DNA from 3 places in the Sanguibacter sp. Leaf3 genome. Region 1 is predicted to be linked to each of the others. Evidence: riboswitches for the same ligand, from Rfam matches in the RefSeq annotation. Region 1 holds a riboswitch; each other region holds the start of a gene.
The links. Region 1 has a riboswitch for S-adenosylmethionine ahead of ASG53_RS01145 (aminotransferase class V-fold PLP-dependent enzyme). Riboswitches for the same ligand answer to the same signal wherever they lie in the genome.
Positions count from the first base shown of each region.

Region 2: it holds a riboswitch for S-adenosylmethionine, as region 1 does, so the genes downstream of both, ASG53_RS14310 (methylenetetrahydrofolate reductase) here and ASG53_RS01145 (aminotransferase class V-fold PLP-dependent enzyme) in region 1, are expected to answer to the same signal.
Region 3: it holds a riboswitch for S-adenosylmethionine, as region 1 does, so the genes downstream of both, ASG53_RS01585 (flavin reductase family protein) here and ASG53_RS01145 (aminotransferase class V-fold PLP-dependent enzyme) in region 1, are expected to answer to the same signal.

Region 1 is NZ_LMRH01000001.1:247,882-255,162, forward strand. It holds gene ASG53_RS01135 (O-succinylhomoserine sulfhydrylase) at 1-1,148, opposite strand, end outside; gene ASG53_RS01140 (rhodanese-like domain-containing protein) at 1,155-1,586, opposite strand; SAM riboswitch class I at 1,593-1,697, opposite strand; SAM riboswitch class IV at 1,808-1,921, shown strand; gene ASG53_RS01145 (aminotransferase class V-fold PLP-dependent enzyme) at 1,969-3,399, shown strand; gene ASG53_RS01150 (hypothetical protein) at 3,749-4,144, shown strand; gene ASG53_RS01155 (hypothetical protein) at 4,132-4,353, shown strand; gene ASG53_RS01160 (pentapeptide repeat-containing protein) at 4,484-5,098, opposite strand; gene ASG53_RS01165 (hypothetical protein) at 5,198-6,091, opposite strand; gene ASG53_RS01170 (FAD-dependent oxidoreductase) at 6,605-7,281, shown strand, end outside.
Region 2 is NZ_LMRH01000003.1:195,010-202,290, forward strand. It holds gene ASG53_RS14295 (sugar phosphate isomerase/epimerase family protein) at 1-542, opposite strand, end outside; gene ASG53_RS14300 (MerR family transcriptional regulator) at 670-1,509, shown strand; gene metE (5-methyltetrahydropteroyltriglutamate--homocysteine S-methyltransferase) at 1,679-4,039, opposite strand; gene ASG53_RS14310 (methylenetetrahydrofolate reductase) at 4,051-5,121, opposite strand; SAM riboswitch class I at 5,128-5,233, opposite strand; gene ASG53_RS14315 (PH domain-containing protein) at 5,300-5,839, opposite strand; gene ASG53_RS14320 (glycosyltransferase family 2 protein) at 5,872-6,633, opposite strand; gene ASG53_RS14325 (hypothetical protein) at 6,630-7,196, opposite strand.
Region 3 is NZ_LMRH01000001.1:347,504-354,784, reverse strand. It holds gene ASG53_RS01595 (DUF1684 domain-containing protein) at 1-234, opposite strand, end outside; gene ASG53_RS01590 (hypothetical protein) at 397-1,725, shown strand; SAM riboswitch class IV at 1,793-1,904, shown strand; gene ASG53_RS01585 (flavin reductase family protein) at 1,925-2,449, shown strand; gene ASG53_RS01580 (TIGR03086 family metal-binding protein) at 2,756-3,352, shown strand; gene ASG53_RS01575 (rhodanese-like domain-containing protein) at 3,546-4,001, opposite strand; gene ASG53_RS01570 (dipeptide ABC transporter ATP-binding protein) at 4,155-6,062, opposite strand; gene ASG53_RS01565 (ABC transporter permease) at 6,059-7,045, opposite strand; gene ASG53_RS01560 (ABC transporter permease) at 7,057-7,281, opposite strand, start outside.

The sequences.
Region 1 (7,281 bases):
CGGTGCGTGGTCGTCGCGGGGTGCGTGATGAGCGACTTCGCGTCGCCGAGGTTGTTCGAGATGTCGATGACCTCGAGGGCGTCGAGGAAGGCGAAGGTGCGCTTCTTGGCCGACTCCGGGTCGGTGCCCTCGGGGACAGCGAGGTCGAAGGTGACGACGGTCCCGCCGCCGGTCTGCTGCTTGCGGGCGAGCTCGTGCTGCGGGTGCGACGGCAAGAACGGGTAGCGGACCCGGGTGATCCCCGGCAGCGTCTCGAGGTGCTCGGCGACCCGCAGCGCTGCGGCGGTCTGCGCCGCGACACGGATCGGCAAGGTCTCGAGTCCCTTGAGCAGCACCCAGGCGTTGAAGGGGCTGAGCGAGGGTCCGGTGTTCCTGATGAACTTCTGGACAGGTCCCTCGATGTACTCCTTCGACCCGAGGATAGCCCCGCCGAGCACGCGGCCCTGCCCGTCGATGTGCTTGGTGGCCGAGTACACCACGACGTCGGCGCCGAGCTCGAAGGGCTTCTGCAGGATCGGCGTCGCGAAGACGTTGTCGAGGACGACGACAGCGCCGGCGGCGTGCGCGAGCTCGCAGACCCGCTCGACGTCGACGATGTCCTGCATCGGGTTGGACGGGGTCTCGAAGAAGACGACGTCGGCCGGGGTGGCCAGGGCCGCCTCCCACTGCTCGGTCTCGTGGCCGTCGACGTACTCCACCGTGACGCCCCAGTCGGCGAAGATCTCGTCGAAGATCACGACCGTCGACCCGAAGAGCGCTCGGGCCGAGACGATGCGCGACCCGGACTTCACGAGGGCCGCGAGGGAGGTGAAGACTGCGGACATGCCTGTCGCCGTCGCGTAGCAGGCCTCGGCGCCGTCGAGGAGTCGCAGGCGCTCCTCGAACATGTGGACCGTCGGGTTGCCGTAGCGGGAGTAGATGAAGCGGTCGGTCTCGCCCTTGAAGGCGGCCTCGGCGTCGGCGGCCTGCGCGTAGACGTAGCCCTGGGTGAGGTAGATCGGCTCTGAGGTCTCCTGGAACTCGGAGCGGACCTGGCCGCCGCGGACAGCGGCGGTCGCGGCACGGACCGTGCGCGGAGGGCGAGCCGGGTCGGATGACGGGACGGTTGCGGCGGACGTGCCGGCCGTGCTCTCAGGGGTGGTCGTCATCGAGGCTCACTCCCCGGCGGTGTAGGTGGTGCTCGGCAGGCCGCGCAGGCGCCAGCCGTTGACGGTCCGCCCACCGGAGAGGTCCGTGTCGCCCTCGAAACCCTCGAGCACGTTGTACGACGGACCGAAGCCGGCTGCCGTCGCGTCGACCGCCGCACCGATCGAGCGGTTGCCCGAGCGGCACAGGAAGATCACCGGGCGGCCGTCACCCGGGGTGAGGCCGGCCTCGGCCAGCTGGTCGAGGAAGCGCGGGTTGGGGCCGAAGGCCGTCGCCCACTCGGTGAAGACGACCTCGCGGTCACCGTCGAGCGGGGAGAGGTCGGGGACGCCGATCTGCTGCCACTCGCCGACCGTGCGCACGTCGACGAGGACGGCGTCGGGGGTGGTCTCGAGCAGGTCCCAGGCCTGCTGCGGGGTGAGGTCGCCTGCGTAGCTCATGTCATGCCTCCATCGGTCCGTGGCGGTAGCACCCTCGCCCCGACGTCGAGCTCGTCGGAGGGGTTGCTGCGGCGTCGTCGTGCCAGGTCACTCAGCCGCTCTGGATGGTTGTCCCTCTGAGCATCACCCCCGACCCCCAGAATGAGACAGCCCGTCCAGCATGCAAGACAGACTGCGCTCGCTGATTGACACCCCCGGAAACCTCGCCAATCCTTGACGCAGGTCATGAGTGCCAGCGCGTAACCCCGGTTTGCTGGCCGGCAACCCTCCTCCGCGGTGGGGTGCCCCGGGTGACGACCTGGCCGGAACCAGATGGTCTCCGGCAAGCGCGGGAATCGGTCGAACCCAGGTGCGTCGATCCCCACCACGTCCTGGAGGATCTATGTCTGCCACCCATGAAGCCCAGTCCTGCCTGCCCGTCGTCGGCTCGGACACCCTCGTCCCGCTCGTCGACGGCCGGACGGTCACCTACGCCAACCTCGACTGCGCAGCGAGCGCCCCGGCGCTCCAGGCCGTCGCCGACCGCGTCACCCAGGTGCTGCCGCTCTACGCCTCCGTGCACCGCGGCGCGGGCTACCTCTCGCAGGTGTCGACGGCCCTCTACGAGGCCTCGCGCCAGACCATCGGCGCCTTCGTCGGTGCCCGGCCCGACGACGTCACGGTCGTCACGCGCAACACGACAGACTCGCTCAACCTGCTCGCCGGCTGCGTCCCGGCCGACGCTGACGGCAGGCCTGGCCGGGTGCTCGTCCTCGACGTCGAGCACCACGCCAACCTCCTCCCGTGGCAGCGGTCGGCCGGCGGCGCGACGGTGCTGCACGGTGCGGAGACCGTGGCTGAGACCCTCGAGGCGATCCGGGCCGAGCTCGCCCGGGCGCCCTACGCGCTGCTCGCGCTCACCGGGGCGTCGAACGTCACCGGCGAGCTGCTGCCTGTCGCCGACGTGGTCGCGATCGCCCACGAGGCCGGGGCTCGCGTCGCGATCGACGGCGCTCAGCTGGTGCCGCACCGCCGCTTCTCGCTCGCCGAGACCGGGGTCGACTACATCTCCTACTCGGGCCACAAGACGTACGCGCCCTTCGGGTCGGGGGCCCTCGTGGGCCGTCGCGACTGGCTCGACGCCGGGACGCCCTATCTCGCCGGTGGTGGGGCTGTCCGCCAGGTCGACCTCGACCAGGTGCAGTGGACGAACGCCCCGGCGCGGCACGAGGCCGGCTCGCCGAACGTCATCGGCGCCGTGGCCCTCGCCGCGGCCTGCGAGACCCTCGCGTCGCTGCCCGCGGGCACGCTCGAGGCGCACGAGGCCTACCTGCGCGAGCGCCTGGTGAGCGGCCTCGAGTCCATCCCGGGCGTCCAGGTGGTCCGGGCCTGGGCCGACGCGTCCGACCCTGTCGGCGTGGTGACCTTCTCGGTCGTCGGGCACGACCCGGGCCTCGTGGCTGCCTACCTCTCGGCCGAGCACGGGATCGGCGTGCGCGACGGTCGCTTCTGCGCCCACCCGCTCCTCGCCCGGCTCGGCTACGCCTCGGGTGCCGTGCGGGCCAGCGTGGGCGTCGGGACCACGCAGGAGGAGGTCGACCGTCTGGTCGCCGCCCTCGAGACCTACGTGACTGACGGCCCGACTGCTCGTTACGAGATCGTCGACGCCTGCTGGACCGTCGCCGACGACCCGCGTCCGCTGCCTGAGGGATCCGGTCTGTCTGGTCTCATCGCCACGGCTGCGGCTGGGTTCATCGCAGGGGCTGCCGGCTGCGGCCCTGTCCCGGAGCCGCAGGCCTCGGCTGCGCGCGCAGGATCGCTCGTCGACGCCTGAGCGCTGCCTGCCTGACCGTCACGATCTCACGGCTGCGTGCCGTGCTCGCCGCCGCGGGCGCTCCTGGAGCCCGCCCGGCACTCCGCCCCGGCTGGTCCACCCGGCCGGGGCGGAGCCGTGCCGGCGGGTCCACCCGGCAGGCTTCGTCGCGTGCGCTTAATACCCGGTGGAGCCGCCCGTGCGCTTGAAAGTCCTTTTTAGGTGTAGTGTCACTTATAGCAGGTCAATGATGACTTGCGTATATTGGAGGCACAAGATCCGTAATATCAAGAAGTCCATAGCCGGTTTGGTCGTCGCGGGTTTGATGACAGTTGGCCTTGTGTCGCCTGCGACGGCAACCGAGTCACCAGTGTTCGATGAGCTTCCTGTCGCGGAGTTCGCGGCGACGGAGGCGGGAGGTGGCGGAGCCCAGCTCGTTCCTTTCGGATCCGGGAGCCTCATCGTCTCGGTCCCGGACGACGTCGATCAGGCGCCCCTCATCGAAGGGCAGCGGACCTCTAGGCTCTCGGTCGGGCTCGGATGGACGTTCTACGTCTATCTCAACCGGACTGACCAGGCCGTGCTCGCCGGCGGGGGTGCCACGAGCCTGGGCATCTTGGTTTGCGCGATCCCGGGTGTCGGAATTCCTGCGTGCGCAGCTGTTGCGGGACTCCTCGTCGCAGGCGCTACATACATCGCGCTCAACGGTCTGTGCCCGTCCCGTCTCGAGCTTGCCGTGGGGAAGGGGTCCAAGTGCGTCAGCTAGGGCGCGAGGTCGCCGCCCTCGTGGCCGGGCGCCGCCAGAGCCTCGTCGCTGGGCTCGTGATCCTGCTTGTCGTCCCGGGCGCCGCTGCGGCTGGCTCGGCCAGCCCGGTCGTGACCTACCTCCAGGTCCTCTCCGGTGCGGTGGTGGTCGCGTCGGCCCTCTTGATCGCGTGGGTGCTCGTTCGACGACATCTCGGTGGCAGGCGCTGAGCCTCAGACTTCCGAGGGGCTGGACAGCTCTGGCTGTGGTTCGCGGAGACGGGACTCGGCTCTGCGTCTGATGCCCTCAGTGAGTGTCGAGAGCGCGCTCCAGCGGTCGGGGCGACCTGGCGTTCCGGTCTCACTGGATCGAGATGCCTAGGTGTGCCGCGAGCAGCGGGGCGAGGTCGAGGAACTGGTCGGTGCTGACCGTCGTGCCTTTGAGGCCCGCGATGCCTGTCAGCTGACCGAGCTCCGCGCCGCGCAGGTCGGTCCGGGTCAGGGTTGCCCGGCTCAGGGTGAGCTGGGCGATGCGCGTCCCGACAAAGCTCATCCGGGTGCCGCGCGCCGAGGAGAGGTCGAGCTCTCCGATCACGCAGTCGGTGAAGGTGACGTCCGCGAGGCGGGCCTCGCGCAGGTTGAGGTAGTCGATCTTGGTGCCGTGGAAGGCGACGCGCGACCACTGCGAGCCGTAGGCCTGGACGCCGCCGAGGCGGCTCGCGCGGACCTGGGTGTCCTGCCAGTCGCCGCTCGAGATGTCGAGGGTCGCTGCGTTGACCGTGTCGAAGGAGCAGTCGCTCACGCGTGACGAGGCGAGCTCGGCGCCCGACAGGTCCGTCCCGGTGAAGCTGCACTCGATGATGCGGGAGTCGACGGCGTCGATGCCGCTCAGGTCGGTCCCGTCGAAGGTCAGGACCTCGACATAGGCCTCTGGGCTGAAGGCTGCGGCGGTGCCGAGGGTGTCCGGTTCAGGCATGCGACCAGCCTCTCACGAGCGCCTGACAGCCGATGTGTCCGCGAGTCGGGGCCCTGGGACGCTCGGTGATGCTGCGCCATCGAGACGCGCCGCGCTGGCCTAGTTCGGAGCCGGAGCCGGAGCCGGTGTCGCAGGAAGCAGGGCGTCGATCCTCTCGTTGATCCAGGCGAATGCACTCGTCAACCAGTCGAATCCCAGTCCGCTGGTCATGATCAAGGACAAAGAGGCAAGGATGAATAGTGTCCACCACGTCAATGCGTGCATCGCCCACCGATTGGTCCAGAAAGCAAACTTCCAGAGCCAGCGCGGTCGACTGCTGGAGTGCACGTACACCGCGGCGACCGAGCCTAGGCCAAGTGCGATGCAGGCTATGAGCAGGCCGAACGTGAATAGGGCTGCGAACATCTGGGTCACGATGACTCCGACGTGCACGCCATCGGCATCGAAGATGGAGCCACCATCGCGTAGAGCTGTCGCCAGGGCGTCCAGGGCGTCCAGAGCGTCCGCGTGGAGCGGAGGCTCGACGAGCCAGAGTGCTGAGAGGACTCCGGCGATCACTGCAATATAGACGGCTGCGAGGCGCGCGGCGATGCCTCTGCCGTCCACTGCGCCGCGGCACCACAGCACGGTGAAGGTGATAGTGACTACGACCGTGGCCAGGATTGAGAGTCCTGCCATCAGCCCCGCGATGAGGACTGCGTTTCTCACGTACGCGGTCACGATAGTCACGAGGACGACGAGGGCGACGAGGGCTGCCGCGAGTTCTTCATCGTTCGTCCTCGTCTTGGTGCTGCCGCCTGAAGGGAACTGTGCTCGAATTCTTGCGACGACGTGCCAATCGGTCGTCGCGAGGGAGTGTGCCACTGCGCTGTTGAGGGAGACTCGACCGTGTCCGTGCCCCCCGAGCAACGGCGAGAATGCTAGGGCGATAGGGGTGCCGAGGAGGATGCCGAGAATGGTAAAAGCCAGGCTCGTGCCGTCAAAGTTCTGCATCGGGACCCGCCCTGTCTGCGGGAGGTTTCTGGAGCCTGCCGACCAGGGCACCGAATGCGGCCGTCAGGGACGTGGATCCTAAGAGGAAAACGATGTCCCAGAGGTGGTCGCGAAAGAAGGTAAGTAGCAACTTTCCTCTTCTGGGTCATGGGTGGCGGCTCGAGGGGTGGGGCTGGCCTCGGTCGTCGCGCTCTGGACGGAGAGATGGCGGATGGTGCGGTAAAACCGTAATCGGGATAGAGGTCACGAAGCGGGACGAAGGTCATGGGTGAGAGATGAGACGAGGGCTGTCTGGACCGGCTCGCCAACCCGGCTCGGTGACGGTGCGGGTCGCTCCTCTACGCCCTTGTTCGTCGAGGCTGGCGGCGCCTGCAGTGTCTTCGCACTCGTTCAGAGGTATGGCTAGATCGCAGGCGACTGTCTGTCGGCGCCGTGTGTTCTCCAGCTGGCCGGGAACATCCGGTGGACCGACGCGGTTACCGTAGTGCTTGAACCTTCAACCAAGGAGTGCACGTGTACGACGTCGTCGTGATCGGGGCTGGTCAGGCAGGGCTGTCGGCCGCCCACCACCTGCGACGGCGCGGGCTGGTGCCCGGCGAGGACATGGTCGTGCTCGACTCGGGCGACGGGCCCGGGGGAGCGTGGCGCGAGCGCTGGGACTCCCTGACGCTCGGTGCTGCGCACGGTATCCACGACCTGCCTGGCCTCCCGCTCGGCGACCCTGACCCGGCCGAGCCCGCGTCCGCCGTCGTCTCCAGGTACTACGGGGCGTACGAAGAGCGCTTCGGGCTCGACGTCGTCCGCCCTGTGCGGGTGCGCGAGGTCAGGCCGCTCGTCAGAGGGGAGGGTGGTGAGGTCGTCGAAGGTGGGGCCGGTCAGGTCGACGACCGTGGTGTCGACAGGACGTCACCTCTCGTCGTGACCTCCGACGCCGGTTCGTGGACCACCCGCACCGTCGTCAGTGCGACGGGTACGTGGACCCGTCCGCACTGGCCCGCCTACCCGGGGCGCGAGACCTTCCTCGGCAGGCAGCTGCACACCCACGACTTCGTGTCGGCCGAGGATTTCCGCGGGAAGCACGTCGTGGTGGTCGGGGGAGGGGCCTCCGCCGTCCAGTTCTTGCTGCAGATCGCCGAGGTCACCACGACCACCTGGGCCACCCGGCGCCCGCCGGTCTTCGACGTCCGCAG
Region 2 (7,281 bases), on a different contig from region 1:
GAGAGGTCGAGGGTCACCGCGTCGTAGGAGTGCTCGGAGGGGTCCCAGCCCGGCAGGTACGCGCCGTACTCGCGGTTCTTCGACCGCCACGGGTACATGTTCTCGACGGCGAGGGTCAGCCCGGACTCCTCGGAGAGCTGGCGGACCTGCTCGACGAACTGCCGCGCGTAGCTGCGCTGCCACGCGAAGGGCGGGTGCACCACGACTGTGCCGGCTCCGAGGGACTGCGCCATGTCGACGGCCTTCGCGAGCTTGGGTGCGGGACGCCCGCCCCACACGTTCTGGCTGACGAGCAGAGTCGGGGCGTGGATGCTGCGGATCTCGACACCGTGCTGCTGCGACAGGTGCGCGAGGGCGTTGTCGTCCTGCGTGACCGAGTCGCCCCACACCATGATCTCGATGCCGTCGTACCCGAGCTCGGCGGCGAGCTCGAAGGCGTAGGCCACCTTGCGGGGGTACACCGAGGCGCTCGACAGCGTGACCTTGATCGGGGAGGTGCGGTCGTTCGTGGCAGACGTGCCGTCTGCCGTGGGGGAGGACATGGAGTCCACAGTAGTGCGACATCCTCGGCGCGCGACGTGAGACGAGGGGGAGCGCAGGTCACGTGCCTGCGGACCCGCAGGTCTCTGGTCTTGTCTCTGCCACGGTGTCAGGGTGTGTGGTGTGGACATGGATCGACCAGACGACGGGCTGCTGCGCATCGGGGTGTTCTCGACGCTGTCGAGGATCAGCGTGCGCATGCTGCGGCACTACCAGGAGCACGGTCTCCTGGCGCCAGTCGTGGTGGAGCCGTTCTCCGGCTACCGCTACTACGCACCCGCCCAGCTCGACGAGGCGCGACGGGTCGTGCTGCTGCGCGATGCGGGCTTCTCGATCGAGGCGACCGCGCGGCTGCTCGACGTCGCCGGCGATCCTTCGAGGGTCGAGGCCGCGATCGCCGCCCGCCGCCTGGAGCTCCAGGCGGACCGGGACCAGGTGGACGCGCGGTTCCTCGCCCTCGACCGTGTAGGTCCCGCACTGGAGGAGATGGTCAGCATGACCGAGAACATCGAGGTACGCACGACCCACCTGCCCGAGACGACGCTCGCGACGCTGCGACGCCGGCTCCCCACCTATGCCGACGAAGGGCTGCTGTGGCAGGAGATCATGCCGCTCGTCGGCCGCTCGGGGGCACCCTTCGCCCCCGGCGGTGCTGCCGGTGCGACCTTCTACGACGAGGGCTTCCGTGAGAGGGACGTCGACGTCGAGGTGTGGGTCGAGGTCACTGGCCCCTTCGACCCCGTGGCCCCGCTCGGCTGCAGGGTCCAGCCGGCCCGCGACGTCGTCACCGCGACTCTGCTGGGCGGCTACGAGCAGATGACAGGCGTCATGGGAGCGCTCGGCGCGTACGTGGCCGAGCACGGGCTGACGACAGGGGAGATGTTCAACATCTACAGGGTCGGTCCGGCGCAGGACCCTGACCCGAGCGCCTGGGTGACCGAGGTCTGCCTGGCGGTCGTCCCGTCCTGACGAGGTGCCGCTCTGGCGGAGGGCCCGTCTGACGACGGGCCCTTCGCTGGCCGGCTGCAGGAGGATCCCTTCCTGCAGCCAGCCGTTCCTGCAGTCAGCCAGCCAGCCGACCGCTGTTGCGGTCAGCCAGCCGACGCTCCTGCTGTCAGCCGGCCGACCGCTGCTGCCATCAGCCCAGCTGGTTGCGTACCGCGAGAGCCGCGCCCACGAGGTGCTCGAGGGACGGGGTCGTCTCGGCGTAGCCGCGGGTCTTGAGACCGCAGTCCGGGTTGACCCAGAGCAGCGCCGGGTCGACGGACTTCACGGCGAGCTCGAGGAGCTCGGTGACCTCCTCCTGCGACGGGACGCGCGGCGAGTGGATGTCGTAGACACCCGGACCGACCCCGCGGGAGAACCCGGAGGCCTGGAGGTCGGGCAAGATCTCCATCCGCGAGCGGGCCGCCTCGATCGACGTGACGTCGGCGTCGAGGGCGTCGATCGCGCCGATGACCTCGCCGAACTCCGAGTAGCACAGGTGCGTGTGGATCTGGGTGTCCGGGCGGACTCCCGCGGTCGACAGCGTGAAGGACCCGACCGACCAGTCGAGGTACGCCGGCTGGTCGGCGCGGCGCAGCGGGAGCAGCTCGCGCAGCGCAGGCTCGTCGACCTGGATGATCGCGATGCCCGCAGCCTCGAGGTCGGCGATCTCGTCGCGCAGGGCCAGACCGATCTGGTTGGCGGTCTCGCCGAGCGGGATGTCGTCGCGGACGAAGGACCAGGCCATGATCGTCACCGGCCCGGTGAGCATGCCCTTGACGGGCTTTGACGTCAGCGACTGCGTGTACTCGGTCCAGCGGACCGTCATCGGCGCCGGGCGCGACACGTCTCCCCAGAGGATCGACGGGCGTGTGCAGCGGGAGCCGTAGGACTGCACCCACCCGTTCTGCGTCACGGCGAAGCCGTCGAGCAGCTCGGCGAAGTACTGCACCATGTCGTTGCGCTCGGCCTCGCCGTGCACCAGCACGTCGATGCCGATGCGCTCCTGCAGCTCGACGACCTGCTGGATCTCGGCGCGCATCGCGTCTTCGTAGGCCTCGAGGGACAGCTCACCCTTGGCGTGCGCGGCACGGGCCTTGCGGATCTCGACGGTCTGCGGGAACGAGCCGATCGTGGTCGACGGCAGCAGCGGCAGGTTCAGGCGCTCCTGCTGGGCGTCGCGACGCTCCTGGGCCGGACCGCGGTGGAAGTCGCCCTCGGTCAGCGCGGCTGTGCGCTCGCGGACCGCGGCCACGGCAACGCCGGCGGCTGTGGCCCGCGAGGCCGCGGCCTCGCTCGCGGCGAGCAGCTCGGTGTGCACGGCCTCGCGGCCCTCGCGCAGGCCCTCTGCCAGGGTGACGACCTCGGTGACCTTCTGGTCGGCGAAGGCGAGCCACGTCGCGAGGGTCGGGTCGAGCGTGGGCTCGTCGGCCACGTCGTGCGGGACGTGCTGGAGCGACGTCGACGTGCCGACGGCGACTGCCCCGGCGCCGAGGCCCTCGAGGGCCTCGAGCACCTCGAGCCTCGCGGAGAGGTCGGCGCGCCAGATGTTGTGGCCGTCGACGACCCCGGCGACGAGGGTCTTGGTCTCGAGGCCGCGGACGGGCGAGGTGGGTGCGGAGCCCTTGACGAGGTCGATCGCGAGGGCCTCGACGTCGGTCCCGGCGACGACGGGCAGCGCCTCCTGGAGGTCGCCGAAGGGGGCGGCGAGCAGGATCGCCGGGCGCTCGGGGCGGGCGAGGTCGGTCGAGAGCACCGTGTACGCCTTGGTGACCGCGGTCAGGACGTCGCCGAGCGGCACGTCGATCGTGTCGGTCACGAGGCCCGGCTCGTCGAGCTGGACCCACGTGGCTCCGGCGGCGGCGAGAGCGCGGAGCAGCTCGACGTAGACGGGGAGCAGGTCTGCGAGGCGCGAGAGCGGCTCGAAGCCCGCGGGGGCGTCGTCGGCGGCCTTGCTCAGCAGCAGGAAGGTCACCGGTCCCACGAGGACGGGCCGGGTCGTCACGCCGTCGGCCAGCGCCTCGGTGAGCTGTCGGACCACGCGGTCGGAGGCGAGGCGGAAGGCCGTCGACGGCCCGATCTCTGGGACGAGGTAGTGGTAGTTGGTGTCGAACCACTTGGTCATCTCGAGCGGGGCGTCGTCGCCCTCGCCGCGTGCCGCGCGGAAGTACCCGGCGAGGTCGAGGTCGCCGTCGGCCGTCGCGAAACGGGGCGGGACGGCCCCGACGGTCACAGCGGTGTCGAGCACCTGGTCGTAGTAGGAGAAGGTCTCGGGCACGGCGCCGTCGGTCGCGGAGAGGCCGAGCGCCACGAGACGGTCGCGGGTCGCCTTGCGCAGGGAGGCTGCGGTCTCCTCGAGCTGGTCGGCGTCGATGCGGCCGGCCCAGAAGGACTCGACGGCCTTCTTGAGCTCGCGGCGCGGTCCGATGCGGGGGTAGCCGAGGATGGTCGCCGCCGGGAATGTGACAAAGGTCGGGTTCTGCTGGATAGAGCTGAGCTCAGTACGTGTCGTCATGGGTCATCCCTCTAGATCAGTGCTGCGGTTGGTTGGGATGCGCCGACCCACGGCCCGCTGGCCAGGTCGGGACCAGCGTCGGCAGGTGCCGGGTGCGCTGGTCCGCCGCCGAGGTGTACGCCCTCGAGCAGGTCTAGTGCGGCTTCGTGCTTGTTGAAGGTGTAGACGTGCAGGCCCGGGGCTCCGGCTGCGAGGACGGCCTCGGCCAGCTCGACCGACGCCCGGATGCCGCGGGCGTGCCGCGCGGCGGGGTCGGCGAGGGACTCGAGGTCGCGGACGAGGGCCCTCGGGGCGGGGACGCCCGTGAGGGTCTCGACCCGAGCGAGGCGCGCTGGGTCGGTCATGGGGAGCAGGCCGGCGAGGATCGGGAGGGTGACTCCCGCGCGCCGGGCCTCGTCCACGAAGCCGACATAGCTGTCGGCCTCGTAGAACAGCTGGGTGATCGCGAAGTCGGCGCCGGCCTGCTGCTTCTCGAGCAGCCGCTGCACCTCCTGCGACCGCGTGGTGCCGGCTGCCGCGTTGCCGTCGAGGAAGGTCGCGACGGCGATGGTCAGCGGACGGGCGGCCGAGCGCAGGGCGGAGGAGGGGTCGTCCGCGCAGCGCTGGGCCTCGACCTCGCGCAGCAGTGCGACGAGCTCGTCGCTCGAGTTGATGCCCTCGGGGTGCGGCTCCCAGTCGGGCTGGTCGCGCGGGGGGTCGCCGCGGAGCGCGAGGAAGCTGCGGACACCCTCGGCGAGGAACTCGTCGATCACCTCGGCGACGTTGTCGCGGGAGGCGCCGACGCAGGTGAGGTGCGCGATCGGCAGCACCGGGGCGTGCTCGAGGATGCGCCTCACGACGGTCTGCGCGGTGGTCCGGTCCCCACCTGCTGCGCCGTAGGTGACCGACACGAAGTCGGGCCTGGCGGCGATCAGGTGGTCGACCGTGCTCCAGAACTTCGGCGCCGCGGCAGGGTTGCGGGGCGGCATGAGCTCGAAGGAGATCGTCGGGCGCTGCCGGGACGGGCGCGCTGCGGGCCGCCCCGGCGGGGCGGTCGCGGAGCTGCCCCCGGCGGGGGTCGGTGGGACGTCGGAAGCCGTCATGAGTTCACTCCATCGGACCTGGCGTTAGCACCCGCACCCATCAGGAGGCTTCCATAGTGGGGGGTTGCTGCGGTGTCGTCGAGCCAGGACTCTCAACCGCTCTGGATGGTGTCCCTGAATCTAGACGGCATCCACCAGGCGGTCCAGGCTCTGCCCGAGGAGTGAGACGGGCGTCTCGTCAGCGAAGACGGCGACGCGGCTCGCGGGGCGGGAACTCGCCGTCGTCCGAGCCGTCGTCGGCCGAGAAGAGCAGGTCGTGGAGGACCACCTGGACCTGCTCGACCCGCGGGACGTCGTGCAGCGTGACCCCCGCCTTGTCCGTCGCGTCCGAGATGACGAGGGTGCCGCAGCCGAGCAGGCGGTCGGTGAGGCTCTTCTCGTAGGACACGTCGTTGATGCGGTAGAGCGGGATGTCCCGACCCGTGCGCGTGAGGATGCCGCTGCGGGTGATGAGCCGACGGTTGGTCACCGTGTAGCGCGAGGTCACCCACCGCAGGAAGGGCAGCAGCACCCAGCCGACGAGCACCACGAGCAGCACGACACCACCCGCGAGCAGGATCCAGCCGCGCGCGGAGCTCTCCGGGAGCAGCACGACGAGGGCGACCGCGGCCGCGAGGAGCACGACGAAGAGCGCGATCGCCCCGAACAGCGCCTTGACGTGGGTGCGGAGGTTGAGGACGACGTGCTCGCCCTCGGCGAGAGTGCTCTGGATTCCCATGCCGGAATCTTCGCACCGCTCGCCCGCCGGCACTATCCCCGGTCGGGAGCGGGATCGAGCATCCTGTGCGTCCAGCGCTCCCACGGCGGGCTGACGGCCCAGTTCACCTCGAGGGTGCGTCGGGCCCAGCGGAACCTGCGGGCCAGGCTCGCCGGTGACTGGAAGGTCCTGCCGGAGACCCCGACGGTCAGCGCGCGGTCGTACCTGACGCGCGCCGAGCTGCCGAGCTGGAAGCTCAGGTCGGTGTCGTCGTGCACCTGCGGGTCGTCCCTGTGCACCAGGTGCCTCACGCCGTGCCACGCCGAGACGCGCAGCGCCATGTTCGAGCCCCACAGCGGCACGTTCGCGACGGCCGCGCGCATCCCCCAGAAGTACCCGCGCATGTAGAAGACGCGCGCGAGGTGGCCGCGCACGGGCGGGAGGTCGTAGAAGGTCCCGGCGCCCGTCACCGCGCTGAGCGTCGGGTCGGCGTCGAAGACCGACGCGATCCGCGCGAGCCAGTCGCCCGGGGGCAGGCTGTCCGCGTCGCACCGCGCGATGATCCCGCCCTCGACGGCGTCGTAGCCCCGGGACGCCGCAGCCGGGATGCCGACGCGGTCCTCGTGGACGACCCGAGCACCGGCCGCCCGCGCGACCTCGGCAGTCGTGTCGGTCGAGGCGTTGTCGACGACGACCACCTCGAAGGGCGGGTGCGACTGGCGTGCGAGCGCGTCGAGGCACCGCGCGAGGTGCGCCGCGTCGTCCCGCGCGGGGACCACGACGGTGATGTCCGCAGCACCGGGCCGGCGGGTCACGAGCGCCTCGCGAGGACGAGGCCTGCGACGAGGGCCCCGAGGGTGCCGACGGCGAGGTCGGAGACAGTGTCCGTGTAGCCGACGTTGATCGAGCCGTCGACGTAGGTCGCGCCGGCCCACTCGCCGATCTCCCACAGCAGCGCCAGCAGGGAGCCGAGCCCCGTCACCGAGACGACGACGCCGAGCCTCGGGCGGCGCAGCGACTCCTCGCCGGGACCGGAGACAGCGCCTGTGCGGCGAAGGACGAGCCAGACGAGCGCCGCGAGGGCCGCTGTGGCGACCAGGTGCATCACGAGGTCGAGCCACGGCACCGCCTCGTAGAGGTCGAGGAGCCCGGACCATGCAGCAGCCGAGAGCACCAGGCCGAGAGCCGGGTCGCCGTAGCCGTGCAGGCCGAGGGCGCGCGGGACGACCGAGCCCAGCAGGACGAGGGACAGCAGCGCCGCGCCGACAGGGCCGTAGAGGACAGTGCCGACGACGATGCTCACGGCGACGAGCGCACGGACCACGTCCCCCGCGATGACGGCGGGGGAGGTCCGCGGGGGCGCGTCGGCTGGGGTCACGCGGACGACTCTAGGCAGCGGGACCGTCCTGCGCCGGGTGAGACGTGTGGACGCTGCTGACGGGAGGCCTCGACGACGCCCGATC
Region 3 (7,281 bases), 100 kb from region 1:
GGCGGCCGTGACCTCGACGTGGATGCCGTGGCGGTCCGCCCACCAGCGCCCCGGGAGCTGGGCGTAGGCCGTCGGGACGTCGGTGAGCTGGTGGAGTGCGGTGAGCGTCAGCCAGCCGTGGTGCTCGGCCAGGCCGGCGTCGCGCTCGGCGCGCCACGCGACCCAGAGATCGCGGGGGCTCGGCGTCGCGGTGCTGCCCGCGTCGCCCGGCGCGGGGCTGGTGCTCGTCGTCATCCCACCATTCTGCCGCTCCGGACCGCGCCGCGAGGGCGTCCAGAGTGTGGGACTCAGCACAGCAGGAGGGCTCCTCCACGCCTTGTTCACAGGCGAGGGCCTGTGCCTCTCACCCGCTCTGTGGTAGGCAGGATGCGGCATCAGACGCAGAGAAGAGACGACGTGAGCACCGACCCTCAGGGTTCGACGCACAGATCGACGGACAGCTCGACGCACACAGCGGCACAGAGACCGACGCCCGAGCCGGCGCAGGGACCGGCGGAGAGATCCGCGCAGGGACCGCGCCACGGCACGCCGGTCGACGACGCGAGCCCGCGCACCGGACGAGGCGGGCGCTGGGGTGCCGGTGCACCGAGGACGAGCGTCGTCGCCCGTCCTGTCGGCCTCGTCGTCGCAGCGGTCGCCGGGCTCGCCGTGGTCTCGACGGGGATCGCGATCGGGGCGGGTTCACCTCCACCCACGGCCGGGAGCCCTGCAGGGGTCGTGACTGCCGCACCGACGTCCGCGCTCCCGGGCGTCGCGTCGACGACGGCGCCGGTCGACGCACCCGACGGTGACGCGCCTGTGGGCGACCCTGAGGACGCACCGACGGTCGACCTGCCCCCGTCCGCAGAGCCACCGGTGATCGAGTGGGACGACCTGCCCGAGCCGGCTCAGCCCGACCCGGCACCCGAGCCCGTCGCGACCTTGCCTCCCCTGCCTACGCTTCCGCCCCTGGCACCGGTGCCCGACGTCGTCGCGCCGGGTACACCGCCCTCAGGTCCCTCTGAGCCCGCCGGGCCCAGGGTGCCGACACTCACCGGACCGGCGGCAGGCACTGTGCTGATCACCTTCCCCACGGTCTCAGGGGCGGCCGAGCCGGGTGCCACGGTCGTCGTGACGACCACCTCGGGTGACTCGTTGGCGACAGCCGTCGCAGACACCTCGGGCGCCTGGTCTGCGCAGGTGTGCGGGGAGCTGACCGGAGCCCCAGCAGCGTGCCTCACCTCGACGGACGCCCTGACCGTCGCCGCGCACGCCCGCGACGAGACGACAGGCTCCGAGTCCGAGGCGTCCACGGCGCTCTCGTGGACCTTCGACCGTCCCGTCCTGGCAGCGCCGACCGACGGCGAGGTGATCGAGGCCCCCGACGGGGGCGACGTCCCCCTGCGGGTCGAGGGGACCGCCGGAGAGCTCGTGCAGCTGAGCGTCGACGGGACGCCGACGGGCGAGCTCCACAGGGTGGCGGGCGGGGAGGACCTCGTCTGGCGCGGCCCGTCTGCGGGGTCGCACACGCTGAGCCTGCGGTACGTCGACGTGGGTGAGGGTGGCACAGCCGTCACCGGCTTCGGTCCGAGCCGCACGTGGACGGTGAGCGTCGCCGAGGTCGGAGGGGCACCGGAGGGGACGCTCGAGACTGCTCCTGGCGAGGTACCAGGTGGAGCTCCGGCCGAGGCGCAGCCCGAGCGACCGGGCAGCACCCCGGCGTCCACCCCGAGCACCACCCCCTGACCAGATGGTGAGACGTTCTGGGAAAGCCGATGACAGGACGCGAGCCGTTGCTATACCGGTCACTCAAGGTCACGAGAACCGACGCGAAGCCCCGGCTGGTCGGACAGCAACCCCATCGTCATGGCGGGGTGCTCCGGGAGATGACCTGGCTGGTCCCCCGGGACCGGCAAGCCGACGACAGACCACCGAAGGACTGCACATGACCATCCAGGACGAGCGTCTCGCCGACCTCGACACCCACCTGTCCCCCGACGAGTTCAAGACCGTGTTCCGCCAGCATCCAGCTGGCGTCGCCGTCGTGACCCTGCGTGGACCCCACGGCCACGTGGGCTTCACAGCGACCTCGGTCATCTCGGTGTCCGCGGCACCGCCGCTGCTCGCCTTCTCGATCGCCGGGACGTCGTCGTCGTGGGCCGCGCTCGCCGAGGCCGACACCCTGGCCGTCAGCTTCCTCTCCCAGGACCAGGACGACGTGTCGGCACGCTTCGCGACGAGCGGCATCGACCGCTTCGCCGCAGGCGGCTGGACCGAGCTCCCGAGCGGCGAGGCCGTGATCGACGGGGCCGTCACCTGGCTGCGCGGCAGGATCCTCGAGCGCACGCCCGTCGGCGAGAGCTTCCTCGTCTCCGTCCGGGCCATCGAGTCCCAGACCCGCACCGACGCCACCCCGCTGGTGTTCCACGACAGGACGTACCACCGCATCGGGGACCAGACGGCGATCTGAGCCGAGCTCCGCCCCTGAGGCCGCGCCACCGCCTACCCACCGCGCGGCCACCGTGCCCTCGTGCGCCGACCGGTGCGCGAGGGCGCAGCCGTCCGTCAGACGTCGACGGTTACGCCACGAGACCTCTCCCACACTCACCGGCGGCGACGCTCAGCGCTCTCGCTCGGCGTCGCCTCGCCATGCCGTGACGTGCCGTGACGTGCCGACAACCACGATCTGGACTATTGCACCATAGGTGCGATAACTTGGCGAGAACCCCCGGAGGCCAAACAGCCGACCACGGATCGACGTCGGAGAGGTTGGACAGTGGACATCTCCGCTCTGCACACAGCCACCGAGCAGCTCGCGTCATATCTGTCGGAGGTCACCTCCGGCGACCTGACGTCCCCGACGCCGTGCGAGGAGTGGGACGTCAAGAATCTCTACCACCACCTGCTCGACGAGAACCTCGCCTTCGCCCAGGCCCTCACGGGAGCACCTAGGGCCCCGGACGCCTCGCCCGACTTCGCGTCGGTGCCTCCCGCCGGCGACATGGCCCACCACGGCTTCGATCACGCGTACAGGCGCACCGCCAGAGACATGGAGGATGCCTTTGCCTCCACCGACGACGAGTCCCAGGTGCGGGAGGTCCCGGGAGTACCGGGGGCTCGCAGCATCGACGACCTCTACGGCATGCAGCTGTGCGACACGGTGATCCACACCTGGGACCTGGCGCGGACTCTCGGGTTCGAGTGGGAGGTCGACCCGACAGTGGCTGCGCTCGTCCTGCGCCGCCTCGAGCTGCTCCCCGGGTCGGCACGCGGCACCGGGAAGGCCTTCGGGCAGGTCCGGCACGCTGTGACACCTGACCGGAGCACCATCGAGCGCATCCTCATCCTCTCGGGCAGGACGCCTGACGAGTGAGGTTCCACCCGGCGCACGGTCCTCGACGACTGGCGCGGACTCAGCAGCGAGGCTGCTCTCGAGGGCGATCAGCGCACCTTCAGGACCCCTGCCGGTGGACCGTCGGCTGCGCACAGACCAGACCACCGGCAAGAGCGACGGCGAGAGCACAGCGAGCCCGTCCTCCGGCTCCTCCGCGCTCCGCCCTCCGCCCTCACGACGTGAGCGGCAGCCCCGCCGCAGCCCAGCCTGGTGCTCCGCCCTCGACCTGGCGCACGTCGGTGTAGCCACGGGCGATGAGCTCCGCCGCGACAGGACCAGACCCTCGCTCCGAGCCGCAGACCACGACGATCGGGGTGTCGAGGGACACCGGCAGAGCGGCGCCGTGGCCTGCGGCGGCGAGGGCCGACGCTGTGGCGGTCGGGTCGAGCTCCGGTCCGAGGTCCGCGCGATCGGTGATGCGGGCGCCCTCGATCGCCCCTGTGGTCGCTCGACCTGCGGCGCTGCGCACGTCGAGCAGCAGGCCACCTGAGGCGAGGTGGCTGGCAGCGTCCTGCGGGCTGACGAGCGGCGCGAGCCCGCGCGCGGCGGCAAGTGCCTCGTCATCTCTGGACGAGGGCGCGGGTGAGGTGTCGGCAGGGGTGTCCTGGTGGGGCGTCGTGCGAGTCATGGTGGGGATCCTCTCGGTGCTGGTCGGTCAGGGGGCAGGGCCGGTCGTGCCGGCTGTCGTCAGGCGGGCAGAGCGGTCAGGCGGGCAGAGCGGTCAGGCGGGCAGAGCGGTCGGGCAGGCAGTGCTGACCGTGCCGGTGGGCTCGGTCTCTCCTCAGGCCGTCACGTTCGTGCGGCCCGGGATCGCCGCGAGCAGCGCCCGGGTGTAGTCGTGCTGCGGGTCGGCGAAGATCTGCTCGGTCGTCCCGCTCTCCACCAGCCGGCCGCGGGACATGACGCCGACCCGGTCGGAGATCTGCCGCACGACCGCGAGGTCGTGCGAGATGAACAGATAGCTCAGGCCGAGCTCGGCCTGGAGGTCGACGAGCAGCTGGAGGATCTGCGCCTGGACCGAGACGTCGAGGGCGGAGACGGGCTCGTCGAGGACGACGACCTGCGGGTGCAGGGCGAGCGCCCGGGCGATCGCCACCCGCTGGCGCTGACCGCCGGAGAGCTCCGCAGGGTGCCTGTGCAGCGCGGAGGTCGGCAGCGCGACCTGGTCGAGCAGCTCCGAGGCCCGGCGCGACCTCGACGCCCTGTCCCCGGTGCGGAAGGCCTCGAGCGGCTCGGTGAGCACCTGCCCGATGGTGAAGCGCGGGTCGAGGGAGGCGTAGGGGTTCTGGTAGACGAGCTGGAGGTGCTCGCGCAGTCGACGCAGGCGGCGGCCGCGCAGCCGGGTGATGTCCTGCCCGTCGACGTGCACAGAGCCTGAGGTCGGGTCGGCGAGCCGCAGGACGAGGCGCGCCGTGGTCGACTTCCCCGACCCGGACTCCCCCACGATCGCGAAGGTCTCGCCGCGCGGGACCGAGAAGGAGACACCGTCGACGGCCCGGAGGGTCTTCTTGCCGCCGCCCTGCTGGGGCACTGTGAACTCCTTGACGAGGTCGCGCACCTCGACGACGGGCGCGAGCGAGGCTGCCTGGGCAGCGGGCTCGCGCGGCACGACGGAGGTCGGGACGGCACCACTCGACGAGGCCTCTGGCTCACCTACCTCGCTGGCCTCGCTGGCCTCGCTGGCCTCGGCCATCACACTCAGGCCGCTCCGCTCGACCTGCTCGACCTGCTCGACCGCCTCCCCAGTCTCCGGCCCGCCCGCTCGCTCGGGCGCCAGCACCGGGTCCGCTGCTCGGCCGTCCCGCACCGTCGGCCGCAGCCGGGTCGGCGAGAGCGAGGGCGCCGCCGCGACGAGGGCCTTCGTGTACGGGTCCTGCGGGTCTTCGAGGATCTGCCGGGCACTGCCCTCCTCCACCACCCGCCCGCGGTTCATCACGATGACGCGCTGGGCACGCTCGGCCGCGACGCCGAGGTCGTGCGTGACGAGCAGGACGGCCGTCCCGAGCTCCGCGGTGAGCGACCCGAGGTGGTCGAGGACCGCGCGCTGGACTGTGACGTCGAGGGCCGAGGTCGGCTCGTCGGCGATCACGAGCGCGGGCCTGCAGGCGAGCGCGATGCCGATGAGCACCCGCTGACGCATGCCGCCCGAGAGCTGGTGCGGGTACTGGCGGGCGACGGCCTCGGGGTCACGCAGCCCCGCCTGCTCGAGGATCTCCACCACGCGCTGCCCGGTCGCCCGCCGGGCGAGGCCGGAGTGGACGACGAGCACGTCGGCCACCTGGTCGCCGATGCGTCGGACGGGGTTGAGCGAGACAGTCGGGTCTTGCGGCACGAGGCCCAGGCGCGCACCACGGACCCGCTCGAGCTCTTTGTCGCTCCACGCGCTGATGTCGGTGCCGTCGAGCACGATGCGCCCGGCAGTGCGTGCACCACCACGCGGCAGCAGCCCGATGATCGCCTGCGCCGTGGTCGTCTTGCCCGAGCCGGACTCGCCGACGACGGCCACGACCTCGCCCGCGTCGACGTGCAGGTCGACGCCGCGCACGGCCGGGACCGTCCCACGGCGGGTCCTGTACGCGACCTCGAGGCCTTCGACGACGAGGAGCGGTCCGGAGCGCGCGGGCTCGTCGCCCGTCGTGGCGGTCTCGGTGCGGGTAGACGTCGTGCTGGTGGTCTTCGTGCTGGTCATCGCAGGTCGCTCCATTCTCCGTCGAGGGCCCGGCTGACGCGGTTGGCCGAGAGCACCACGGCCACGACGACGAGGCCGGGCAGCGTGGTGAGCCACCAGGAGGTGGCGAGGTAGCTGCGTCCCTCGGAGACGAGGGACCCCCACTCTGGGGCCGGCGGCGCGGCACCGAAGCCGAGGAAGCTCAGGGCCGAGACCGCGAGGATCGCGGAGCCGAACTCGAGAGCGGACAGCACGAGCACGGGCCCCGAGGAGTTGGGCAGCACGTGCCGTCGCACGATGGTCAGGCGTCCGACGCCCGAGGCCGCGGCGGCCTCGACGAACACGGACTCGCGGACCCGCAGCACCTCGGCGCGCATGACGCGCGCGAACGAGGCCACCGCGGCGACGCCGACAGCGATCGCGACGTTGGTGGTGCCGAAGCCGAGCACCGTGACCACGGCGAGGGAGAGCAGCAGACCGGGGACGGCCAGCAGGACGTCGACCACCCGCATGAGCACGTCGTCGACGACCCCGCCGACGAAGCCGGCCACCAGCCCGATGCCCGAGCCGGCGACGAGGGCGATGGCCACGGCGATCGCGGTGGCCTTGAGGGACAGGGCCGAGCCGTGCACGACGCGGGAGAAGAGGTCACGACCGAGGTAGTCGGTCCCGAACCAGTACTGCGCGCTCGGGCCCTGCAGCTTGTCGGCCGGGACGCCCACGGTCGGGCTGTAGGGCGCGAAGGCCGCCGGCCAGAAGGCCCAGGCGAGCGCGAGCGCGATGGCGAGGACCGCGAGGACGAGGCCCGGGCGTCGCACGAGCCACAGGGCGCGTCGGCGCAGGCGCTCGGTGCGCGAGGGCACAGCCCAGGCGTCGGCGTCGTGGAGGCCGCCGGCGGCCTCGGCGAGCGCGTGGTCGAGCCCGTCGGCGGACGAGAGCCCGGCAGTCGTGCCGGCGGCTGGGCCCATCGAGGCACCCCGGACGGTGATCGTCAGGTCTGACATGGTGCGTCCTCTCAGACGGCCGCGCGGGTGCGCTGGCTGATGCGGGGGTCGAGGGCTGGGTAGACGAGGTCGACCGCGAGGTTGACCACGACGAAGATGACGGCCGAGAGGACCACGAGGCCTTGCACGACGGGGATGTCCTGGAAGGTCACGGCCTGCTGGGTGAGGCGCCCGATGCCGTTGCGCGAGAACACCGTCTCGACGACCACGGACCCGGCGAGCAGGTTGCCGACGGT